DNA from 2 places in the Streptomyces sp. NPDC058240 genome. Region 2 is predicted to be linked to the other one. Evidence: riboswitches for the same ligand, from Rfam matches in the RefSeq annotation. Region 2 holds a riboswitch; the other holds the start of a gene.
The links. A riboswitch is a leader RNA that binds a small molecule or an ion and turns the genes downstream of it on or off. The one in region 2 is predicted to bind thiamine pyrophosphate.
Positions count from the first base shown of each region.

Region 1: linked by a shared signal. The riboswitch ahead of thiO (glycine oxidase ThiO) and the one ahead of ACFVX4_RS30335 (thiamine ABC transporter substrate binding subunit) in region 2 are both predicted to bind thiamine pyrophosphate.

Region 1 covers NZ_JBHVWT010000001.1:133,941-139,590, reverse strand. Annotated here, with positions in the region: gene pknB (Stk1 family PASTA domain-containing Ser/Thr kinase) at 1-1,466, opposite strand, end outside; gene ACFVX4_RS00620 (thiazole synthase) at 1,578-2,372, opposite strand; gene thiS (sulfur carrier protein ThiS) at 2,375-2,605, opposite strand; gene thiO (glycine oxidase ThiO) at 2,602-3,786, opposite strand; TPP riboswitch at 3,784-3,896, opposite strand; gene ACFVX4_RS00605 (NAD(P)/FAD-dependent oxidoreductase) at 4,134-5,390, shown strand; gene ACFVX4_RS00600 (peptide-N4-asparagine amidase) at 5,507-5,650, shown strand, end outside.
Region 2 covers NZ_JBHVWT010000028.1:52,010-57,659, reverse strand. Annotated here, with positions in the region: gene ACFVX4_RS30340 (ABC transporter permease) at 1-978, opposite strand, end outside; gene ACFVX4_RS30335 (thiamine ABC transporter substrate binding subunit) at 1,110-2,222, opposite strand; TPP riboswitch at 2,296-2,412, opposite strand; gene rlmN (23S rRNA (adenine(2503)-C(2))-methyltransferase RlmN) at 2,468-3,574, opposite strand; gene ACFVX4_RS30325 (phosphatidate cytidylyltransferase) at 3,668-4,753, opposite strand; gene frr (ribosome recycling factor) at 4,753-5,310, opposite strand; gene pyrH (UMP kinase) at 5,490-5,650, opposite strand, start outside.

The sequences.
Region 1 (5,650 bases), on a different contig from region 2:
CCCACCACGGGGTCCGTACGGATCACGTCGCCCCGTGCCGTCTCCTCGCTGAATTCCTTGGTGACCATGCCGGGCACCAGACCGGCCTTCTTCAGCTCACGCCTGGCGTCGGCGAGCGAGAGGTCCTGGACGTCGGGCACCTTCACGATCTCGGGACCGCGCGAGACGACGAGCGTCACCGCGTCATTGCCCCTGACACGGGCGCCGGAATCCGGGTCGCTGCTGATGACCTTGCCGCGCTCCACCGTGTCGCTGTAGGCCCGCTCGACGCCCTTGAGGTCCAGACCGACGTCCGAGAGCCGCCGCTCGGCGTTCTTCTCGGTCTGGCCGAGCAGCGAGGGAACCCGGGTGAACTGCCCGGAGTTGATGTACCAGACACCGGTACCGATCCCCAGCGCCAGCAGTACGGCGACGACCGCGGCTATGACGGAGCGCCGTGGTCCGCGGCGCCGGTCCTGCGACGCGGTCCGCGGCGGCTCCGGCGGGGGCATTTCCAGCCGGCTGGTGTGGTGCGAGACGCCCTGGTCGGCCGGGAGCAGCCGCGGGATCACGCTGGTGCGGTCCTCGGCGGCGTCGTGCACCTCGGCGGTGGCCTGCGGCGGTACGGCGTCCAGCTGGGCGTCGGTGAGGCCGGAGCGGGCCTCACGGGTCTCGGCGAGCAGCGCCACCGCGTCGAACGGGCGGACCTCGGGGTCGCGGGCGGTGGCGCTCGCCACCAGGCCGTCGAGCTCGGCCGGAAGCCCCGGGACAGTGGCCGACGGCGGCGGGACGGCCTCGTTGAGGTGCTGGTAGATGACCTGGGCGGGGGTGTCGCCGCCGTGCGGCTTGGACCCGGTCAGTATTTCGTACAGGACGACGCCGCAGGCGTACACATCGGTGCGGGTGTCCGCCGTGCCGTTCTCTATCTGCTCGGGGGCGAGATAGGAGACCGTGCCCAGGACGGACCCGGTGGTGTTGGTGACGGTGCCCACCGCCCGTACGAGACCGAAGTCGGCGACCTTGACCCGGCCGTCGTCCCCTATCAGGACGTTCTCCGGCTTCATGTCGCGGTGCACGAAGCCCGCCCGGTGCGCCGCACCGAGGGCGGCGAGGACCGGCTCCAGGATGTCCAGTGCGGCCCTCGGCTGAAGCGCGCCGCGATCGCGCAGCACGTCGCGCAGGGTGCAGCCCGCGACGTACTCCATCGCCAGGTAGACGTACTGCCCCTGGGCGCCCTGGTCGAAGACCGCGACCACGTTGGGGTGCGCGAGCCGGGCCACGGACTTGGCCTCGCGGATGAAGCGCTCGACGAACGAGACGTCGGTCGCCAGCGCCGGGTGCATCACCTTGAGGGCGAGCACCCGGTCGAGCCGGGTGTCCACGGCCCGGTAGACCGTGGCCATGCCGCCCACGGCGATGCGGGCATCGACGCGGTAGCGGCCGTCGAGCAGCTGCCCGACAAGAGGGTCCTGGAGGGTCGTATCCACGCAGGCGAGTCTACGAGCCGCCACGGACACGGCCCACGGGCCGGGGCACTCCCGGGGCCGTACTGCAGCCGAGCCGTGACAGGAACATGCGCTGTCCGCCGTACCGGCGGCTCAGAAGGCCGGGCGCTCCGGGTCCAGCACCGCGCGCCCCTCCACCGGCGACGACGCCTCGGCGAAGTGGCGGCGCGGAATCCGGCCGGCCCGGTACGCCAGCCGCCCGCCCGCCACCGCGTGCCGCATCGCCGTGGCCATCAGCTCGGGCTCCTGGGCCCGGGTCACCGCGGACGCCAGCATCACCGCCGCGCACCCCAGCTCCATCGCGAGCGCCGCGTCGGAGGCCGTTCCGGCGCCCGCGTCGAGGATCACCGGCACCCGGGCCTGCTCGACGATCAGCCGGAAGTTGTGCGGATTGCGGATGCCGAGCCCGGAGCCGATGGGGGAGCCGAGCGGCATGACCGCCGCGCACCCCACGTCCTGGAGCCTGCGGGCCAGCACCGGGTCGTCATTGGTGTACGGCAGCACGGTGAAGCCGTCGTCCACCAGGATCTCCGCGGCGTCCAGCAGCTCGATCGGGTCGGGCAGCAGGGTCCGCTCGTCGGCCACCACCTCCAGCTTGATCCAGTCGGTGCCGAGCGCCTCGCGGGCCAGCCGGGCGGTCAGCACGGCCTCGCCCGCGGTGAAGCAGCCCGCAGTGTTGGGCAGGACGCGGATGGAGAGCCGCCGCAGGACGGAGAGCACCGAGCCCTGCACGGTCGGGTCGAGGCGGCGCATCGCGACGGTGGTCAGCTCGGTGCCGGACGCGGTCAGGGAGCGCTCCAGCACGTCGAGGCCGGCCGCCCCGCCCGTGCCCATGATCAGCCGGGAGCCGAACGTGGTGTCGCCGAGGGTGAAGAGGTCGTCCGACATGGTCAGCCTCCCTGGACCGCGGTCAGGACCTCGACGCGGTCCCCGTCGTGGAGTGCGGCGGCGGACCACTGGCCGCGCGGTACGACGGTCTCGTTGACGGCGGCCGCGACGCCGGAGCGCGCGGCGGTCAGGGTGGCGACCAGGATGTCCAGGGTGGTGCCCGCGGCGAGGAGCCGCACCTCTCCGTTCACGGACACGGACACGGAGTGGCGGGGTACGGGCTCGGCGGTCATGCGGGCTGCTCCTGACGTACGGGGGCGGCGGCGGACGGGAAACGGCGCGGGGTGAAGGGGCGGGCCGGCTCGGGCGGCTCGCCGCCGGTGAGGAGCTCCGCCATGACGTCACCGGTGATGGGGGTGAGCAGCACCCCGTTGCGGTGGTGGCCGGTGGCGAGATGGAGGCCGGGCAGGGTGGTGGGGCCGAGCAGCGGGGCGTTGTCGGGGGAGGCGGGGCGCAGGCCGGCCAGGGTCTCGGTGAGCGGCAGCTCGGTGATGCCGGGTACCAGCTCGTGGGCATCCCGCAGCAGCTCGTAGACGCCGCCCGCGGTGACGGTGGTGTCCCAGCCCAGCTCCTCGCTGGTGGCGCCGACGACCAGTTCGCCGTTCTCGCGCGGCACCAGATAGACATGGCTGCCCCGGACCACGGCCCGTACCGTCCGGCTCAGGAACGGTGCGTACGGGGCCGGCACGGTCAGCCGCAGCACCTGGCCCTTCACCGGCCGGACCGGCGGCACGACCTCGTCCGGCAGCCCCGCCAGGCGGCCGCTGAGGCTGCCCGCGGCGAGCACGACCTGGTCGGCCGCGAGCTCCGTGCCCCCGGCGAGCACCGCTCCGGTGGCCCGGTCGCCCACCACGCTCAGGCGCTCCACCCAGCCGCGGTGGAAGACCACCCCGGCCCGCTCGCAGGCGGTCAGCAGGGCGGCGGCCAGCCGGCGGGGATCGATCTGGTGGTCGCCGTCGACCCGCAGACCGCCGCGGACGCCCGGCGCGAGCATCGGCTCCAGCCGGCGGCACTCACGGCCGGTGAGCCACTCCGACTCCAGGCCCGAACGCCGCTGCAGGGCGTGCAGGTCCCGCAGATGGGCGCGGTCGTCGGAGTCCAGTGCTACGGCCAGGGTGCCGCAGGCGCGGAAGCCGGTCTCCTGCCCGCTCGCCGCCTCCAGCTCGGCCGCGAAGGCCGGATAGCGGGCGGCGGAGGCGACGTTGAGGCCCAGCAGGAGCTGTTCGCCGTAGTGGAGTTCGGTGACGGCGGCCAGCATGCCGGCCGCCACCCGGGCGGCCCCGCCACCCGGTTCGGGGTCGGCGACCGCGGTGCGCAGTCCGCGTTGCGCGGCCCGCCAGGCGGTCACCAGGCCGATGATCCCGCCCCCTATGACCAGGACATCGGATCCGTTTCCGTTCCGAGAAGAACGCATGGGCTTCCAGCCCCTCCCTTCGCCGGCATGACCCGGATCAGGTTCGTACGGTCGGAGGCCGCCCAGCCTCCCTCTCAGCCCGGTGCGTCCGGGCTCCCGCGAGTGTTTTACGTTGGCCACCCTAAACCCCGTCCCCCCGGCCCGGTAAGGGAGCAGCCGCCGTGGCCCGTTCGCTCGACGGACTCGTCCTGTCACCGGCGGCCGACCAGGCGCCCGGCCAGGTCGGCCCCCGGACCGGCGACACCCTCGACCTCCTCCCCGTGGGAGTCGCAGGAGGGCGGCGGGACGAGCGCGGTCGAAGAACGCACCCCTTTCCTGACGATCTATCAGGTGCTTAAGGTGTACGGGTGAGCGAGCAGCAGCAGTCGGAGCAGCCGGAACGGCGGGCGGGACGCCGCGTCGTCATCGTCGGTGCGGGCATGGCCGGGGTGCAGACCGCGGTGGCCCTGCGGGAGCAGGGCTTCAGCGGCCCCGTCACCCTGATCGGCGCCGAACCGCATCAGCCCTACGACCGGCCTCCGCTGTCCAAGGCGGTGCTCCTCGGCAAGGCCGAGGACTCCGCCTTCGACATCGACTTCGAGGCGCTGGAGATCGATCTGCGACTGGGTCGCGACGTCACCGGTGTGCGGCCCGCGGCGCATGAGCTGGACACCCCGTCGGGACCCGTTCCCTACGACGTCCTGGTGATCGCGACCGGTGCCGAACCGGTCGTCCTGCCCGGGTCCGAGGGCGTTCCCGGCGTCCATCTGCTGCGCACCCTCGACGACGCGGCACGACTGCGGCCGGTCCTCGACGAGCAGCACGGCGTCGTGGTCGTCGGCGCGGGCTGGATCGGCGCCGAGTTCGCCACCGCGGCCCGCGCCGCGGGCTGCGCGGTCACCGTCGTCGAGGCCGCCGACCGGCCCCTCGCGGGCGCGATGCCCGCGGAGGTCGCCGCCCCGATGGCCGCCTGGTACGCGGAGAGCGGCGCCGAACTCCTCACCGGAGCCCGGGTCGCCCGCATCGAGCCGGGCCGGGTGGTCCTCGCGGACGGCCGTACGGTCCCGGCCGGAGCGGTCGTCGTCGGAATCGGCGCCCGGCCCGCCACCGGCTGGCTGGCCGGCTCCGGCATCGCGCTCGGCCCCGACGGATCGGTGACCGCCGACGGGGCGCTGCGCACCTCGCTGCCCGATGTGTACGCGGTCGGCGACTGTGCCTCGTTCCCCTCCGCCCGGTACGGCGAACGCCTGCTCGTCCACCACTGGGACAACGCGCTCCAGGGCCCGCGCACCGCCGCCGCCAACATCATCGGGGCAGCCGCCGCCGACGGCCCGGCACCGATGACCTACGACCCCGTGCCGTACTTCTGGTCCGAGCAGTTCGACCGGTTCGTGCAGTACGCGGGCCACCACGGGAGCGCCGACACCCTGCTGTGGCGCGGCGATCCGGCCGAAGCCGCCTGGTCGGTGTGCTGGCTGCGCGAGGGCGTGCTGGTCGCGGTTCTCGCCGTCGGCCGGCCGCGCGATCTGGCGCAGGGGCGCAAGCTCATCGAGGCGGGGGCGCGGCTCGATCCGGCGCGGGCCGCCGACCCCTCTGTACCGCTGAAGTCGGCGATCCGTCAGTAGGCGTACGGAAAGCGGACGTTGGCGTCCGCTATGTGGGCTCCCCCTTGGACGGGGGCGGAAATTAGTGCACTGTGCATCTTTTGGATTGCTCATTTCACACTCTTCGAAGGATGCGCATGTTCCGGCACAGATGGGCCCGCGCGCTGCGCGGAATCTCCATGGCCTCGGCGTCGATCGCCCTCGTCGGAGGCGCACTCGCCGCCCCGGCGTACGCGGGCGCCACCCCCAAGCCCGGTTCCAACCCGGCTGTCGACTACCAG
Region 2 (5,650 bases):
CAGGAACGTACCACCACCGGCGTCCACGGACCCCAGCGCACGGTAGAAGTCGAAACCATGACCGCCGGCGGTGTCCACCGAGCGCTCGACCAGTACCCCGAGCGGCAGCAGGATCAGCAGCAGTACGGTCAGCAGCACCCCGCAGAGCAGCGCCCACTGCCCGGCACCGCGCGGCCTGCGGGCGGTCCGAGCCGGGTCGACCAGTTTCAGCGCGGTCTCCCGGCGCCGTACGGTCCACGCGTGCACGGCGAGGATCGCGCCGACCGCGGCGAACTGCACCAGCGTCAGCACGGCGGCCGTCGGCAGGGCGAGCAGCTGCGCGGTCTGCCGGTAGATCTCCACCTCCAGCGTGGAGTACCCGGGACCGCCGAGGATCTGCACGACTCCGAAGGAGGTGAAGGTGAAGAGGAAGACCATCAGCGCGGCCGCGGCCACCGCGGGTGCGAGGGCCGGCAGGGTGACCCGCCGCCAGGCGGCGAATCGCCCCGCGCCCAGCACCCTGGCGGCCTCCTCCTGCCGGGGGTCGAGCTGGGCCCACAGCCCGCCGACCGTCCGTACGACCACCGCGTAGTTGAAGAAGACATGGGCGAGCAGAATCGCCCAGACGGTGGTGTCGAGCCGTACGCCCCAGAGTTCGTCGAGGAATCCACCGCGTCCCAGCAGCGCCAGGAAGGCCGTCCCCACGACCACGGTCGGCAGGACGAACGGCACCGTGACGACCGCCCGCAGCAGTTGTTTGCCGGGGAAGTCGAAGCGGGCGAAGACATAGGCGCCGGGCAGCGCGATCAGCAGGGTCAGCGCGGTCGAGGCGAGCGCCTGCCAGCTGGTGAACCAGAGGACGTCGCGGATGTCCGGCCGGGTCAGCACCTCGCCGATCCGGCCGAACTGCCAGACGCCGTCGGCTTTCAGGCCGCGGCCGACGATCGCGGCGACCGGGTAGGCGAAGAACAGCGCGAAGAACGCGACGGGCACGGCCATCAGGCCGAGCCGCACCGCGTTCCCGCGCCGGGCCTTCGCACGGGCCGACTGCGCGTGCGCCGACCGGTCCCGAGGAGCCTTCCCGCCCTCGTCGTTCCCGCTCGCGTCCGGTCCGCGTACGGGACTCTTCGTTACTTCACTACGAGCGAGGACCACGACTGGACCCACTGCTCACGGTTCTTGGCGATCAGGTCCGGGGCGACGGTCGTCGGCCGGTCCACCGTCGCGCCGAACTTCGTGAAGAGCTCCGGCAGCTTCGCGTCCTTGGCGACCGGGTTCACGAACATGTTGAGCGGCATGTCCTCCTGGAACCTCTTGCTGATCAGGAAGTCCAGCAGGGCCTTGCCGCCCGCCTCGTTCTTCGCGCCCTTCAGCAGGCCCGCGAACTCGATCTGGCGGAAGCAGGTCCCGGTGGCGACGCCGGTCGGCGCCTTCGCCGGCTGCGGCTTCGCGTACAGCACCTCGACGGGCGGGCTGGAGGCGTACGAGACGACGAGCGGCCGGTCGGCCTTGGCCTTCTTGCCGCCCGCGGAGCCGGAGAACTCCTCGTTGTACGCCTGCTCCCAGCCGTCGACGACCTTGACGCCGTTGCTCTCCAGCTTCTTCCAGTAGTCCTGGTAGCCCTTCTCTCCGTACGTGGCGATGGTGCCGAGGAGGAAGCCGAGGCCGGGCGACGAGGTCCCGGCGTTCTCGGTGACGAGAAGGTCCTTGTACGCGGGCTTCGCCAGGTCGTCGAAGGACTGCGGCGGCGCGAGCTTCTTGTCGGCGAAGTACTTCTTGTCGTAGTTGACGCAGATGTCGCCGGTGTCGATCGGGGTGACCCGGTGCCCGTCCGCGTCGAGCCGGGTGTCTGCCGCGACCCGGTCGATGCCCTTCGCCTCGTACGGCGTGAAGAGCCCGCTGTCGAGGGCGCGGGAGAGCAGCGTGTTGTCGACGCCGAAGAACACGTCACCGCGCGGGGAACCCTTGGTCAGGATCTCCTGGTTGAGCGCGACACCCGCGTCGCCGCTCTTCAGCACCTTGACGGTGTAGCCGGTCTCCTTGGTGAACTCCTTCAGTACGTCCTTGGAGGCGTTGAAGGAGTCATGGCTGACGAGGGTCACGGTCTTGGAGCCCGAGCCCTTCGTGCCGCCGGAACCGGAGGCCGAGTCGTCGGAACTCCCGCACCCGGCGAGTGCGGTGACGCCGAGTGCGGCGGCGACGGCCGATGCCGCGAGCTGCCTGGTCCTGCGCGTGGTGCTCATTGTGGATTCCTCCTGGGTTTTGGCCAGGAAGAGACGCGGCCCCGCCCGCGAAAAGCGGGCAGGGCGCAACAGCATGAGTTGATGACCGAACTTCCTACCCGGAATGACCCGGGCGAGGTTCAGAGGGTCTGCGGCCGACCTGTCCTCGGTGCCGCACTCTCAGCGCTGTGGCGCTCCCCTGTCGGAATATGAAGTTGATTTCAGGCCCAGGCTACACGGGCCTCGGCGCCTGTCCGGGAGTGGCCTCAGCGCTCGGCCGCCGCCAGCTGCCCGCAGGCCCCGTCGATCTCCTGGCCCCGGGTGTCCCGCACGGTCACCGGCACCCCGTGGGCCGCGATCGCCTCGACGAACGCCTTCTCGTCCTCGGGGCGCGAGGCGGTCCACTTGGAACCGGGCGTGGGGTTCAGCGGGATCAGGTTGACGTGCACCCGCTTGCCCTTGAGGAGCCGGCCGAGCCGGTCACCGCGCCACGCCTGGTCGTTGATGTCACGGATCAGCGCGTACTCGATGGAGATGCGGCGACCGGACTTCTCCGCGTACTCCCATGCGGCGTCCAGCACCTCGCCCACCTTCCACCGCGTGTTCACGGGAACGAGGGTGTCGCGCAGCTCGTCGTCCGGCGCGTGCAGCGAGACGGCGAGACGGCACTTGAAGCCCTCGTCCGCGAAGCGGAGCATTGCGGGCACCAGGCCCACGGTGGAGACGGTGATCCCGCGTTGCGAGAGCCCCAGCCCGTCCGGCTCGGGGTCGGTCAGCCGGCGGATCGCGCCGACCACCCGGTTGTAGTTGGCGAGCGGCTCGCCCATGCCCATGAAGACGATGTTGGAGAGCCGCGCCGGACCTCCGGGGACCTCCCCGTCGCGCAGCGCCCGCATTCCGTCGACGATCTGGTGGACGATCTCGGCGGTCGACAGATTGCGGTCGAGACCGGCCTGCCCCGTCGCGCAGAACGGGCAGTTCATCCCGCATCCCGCCTGCGAGGAGATGCACATCGTCACCCGCTCCGGGTAGCGCATCAGGACGGACTCGACGAGCGTCCCGTCGTGCAGCTTCCAGAGCGTCTTGCGGGTGGTGTCGTCGTCACAGCTGATGTGGCGGACCACCGACATCAGGTCGGGGAACATCGCCTCGGCGAGCTTGTCCCGCGATCCGGCCGGGATGTTGGTCCACTCGGCCGGGTCGTGCGCGTACCGCGCGAAGTAGTGCTGCGAGAGCTGCTGGGCGCGGAACGGCTTCTCGCCGATCGCGGCGACGGCTTCCTTGCGCTCGGCGGGCGTGAGGTCGGCGAGGTGCCGCGGCGGCTTCTTGGCTCCGCGGGGCGCGACGAAAGTGAGTTCTCCTGGCTTAGGCATGGTTCATCCAGTGTCGCAGACAGAACAGTGAGGGCCCGCCGTCCTGTGGACAGCGGGCCCTCACTCGTAAAATCCCAGGTCAGGGGCCTGACCTCAGCCGGAACCGACGAACAGCACCAGCAGCAGCCAAACCACCGGGGCGGTCGGCAGCAGCGAGTCCAGCCGGTCCATGATGCCGCCGTGCCCCGGCAGCAGCGTGCCCATGTCCTTGATCCCGAGGTCCCGCTTGATCATCGACTCGCCCAGGTCGCCGAGGGTGGCGGTGGCCGCGACCGCGAACCCGAGCAGCAGCCCCTGCCACCAGGAACCGCCATCGATCAGGAACTGCATGCACAGCGCACCGGCGACCATCGCGAAGGCGACGGCCCCGAACAGGCCCTCCCGGGTCTTTCCGGGGCTGATGCGCGGCGCGAGCTTGTGCTTCCCGAAGCGCCAGCCGACGGCGTACGCGCCCGTGTCACTGACCACGGTCAGCAGCAGGAAGGTGAGCACCCGCTGCGGCCCGTCGTCGGCGGTCAGGAGCATGGCGACGAACGTGGCGAGGAACGGTACGTAGAACGCCGCGAACACACCGGCCGTGACGTCCTTGAGGTAGCCCTCGGGCGGCTCGGTCATCCGCCAGACGAGCACCGCCAGCGCGGTCAGCGCCATCGCCGCCCAGGCGCCTTCGGCGCCCTGCGCGTAACCGGCGACCACCATCGCCGCGCCACCCACCGCCAGCGGGATGAGGGGTGCCTTGATGCCCTTGCGCTCCTGGAGCCGGGAGGTCAGCTCCCACAGTCCCACGACGACGGCGACGGCGACCACACCGACGAAGACGGCCTTCACGATGAACAGCGAGGCGACGATGACGGCGCCGAGCCCCACACCGACCCCTATGGCGGCTCGCAGATCACGGCCCGCACGTTTCTTCTGCGGGGGCGGCGGCGCGGTGGACATGGGCTCCTGCGGCTTCTCGTCACGGAACAGGGGGCCGCCGCTCAGGCGTCCGGCCCCCTGGTCCCGGTCATCACGGTCGTCAGCGTCTCTACCTGCGTCGGGAACGTCCGGCACGATGGGCATGGGCCGAGTCTGCTGGGCGTCATACACATCGTAAGCAGGACCCGCCGGAGCAGCCCGCATCTCGGGCGCACCCCAATGGCCGGCTCCCTGCGGGGCGCCCCAGGAAGAGTCGTTCATCAGACTTCGAGCAGCTCGGCTTCCTTGTGCTTGAGCAGCTCGTCGACCTGCGCGACGTACTTCGCGGTGGTGTCGTCGAGCTCCTTCTCGGCGCGACGCACCTCGTCCTCGCCCGACTCCTTGTCCTTGACCAGCTTGTCGAGGGTCTCCTTGGCCTTGCGGCGCACGGCGCGGATGGAGATCTTGGAGTCCTCGGCCTTCGCCTTGGCGACCTTGATGTAGTCGCGGCGGCGCTCCTCGGTGAGGTCCGGGAAGGTCACCCGGATGATATTGCCGTCGTTGCTCGGGTTGACGCCGAGGTCCGAGTCGCGGATGGCCTGCTCGATGTTGCGCAGCGCGGTCTTGTCGAACGGCGTCACGACGGCCATGCGCGGCTCGGGCACCGAGAACGAGGCGAGCTGGTTGATCGGGGTCAGCGCGCCGTAGTAGTCGGCGACGATCTTGTTGAACATCGCCGGGTGCGCACGGCCGGTACGGATCGCGGCGAAGTCCTCTTTCGCGACGACGACGGCCTTCTCCATCTTCTCCTCGGCCTCGAGGAGGGTTTCTTCGATCACCACGTGCTCCTGCGTGTCTTGAGTGGGCCCGTCGTGCTCGAGCCCGGCGGGTCCTGCGTCGCGTCCTCACCTGCACGGTGTCCGACCGGCAGGCCGTTGTCCATCCTTCGGGGCCGGTCCTGGGGGTTTCCCCGGGGGCCCGGACCTCCCCGCGGTACTCCGGGAAGGTCCCCCGGTCCTCAGGCCCGGGTGCTCCGGTCACTCACGAGCGTGCCGATCTTCTCACCATTGACCGCGCGGGCGATATTGCCGGTGGCGGTCAGCTCGAAGACGAGGATCGGCAGGTCGTTGTCACGGCAGAGCGTGATGGCGGTGGCGTCGGCGACCTTGAGATCACGGG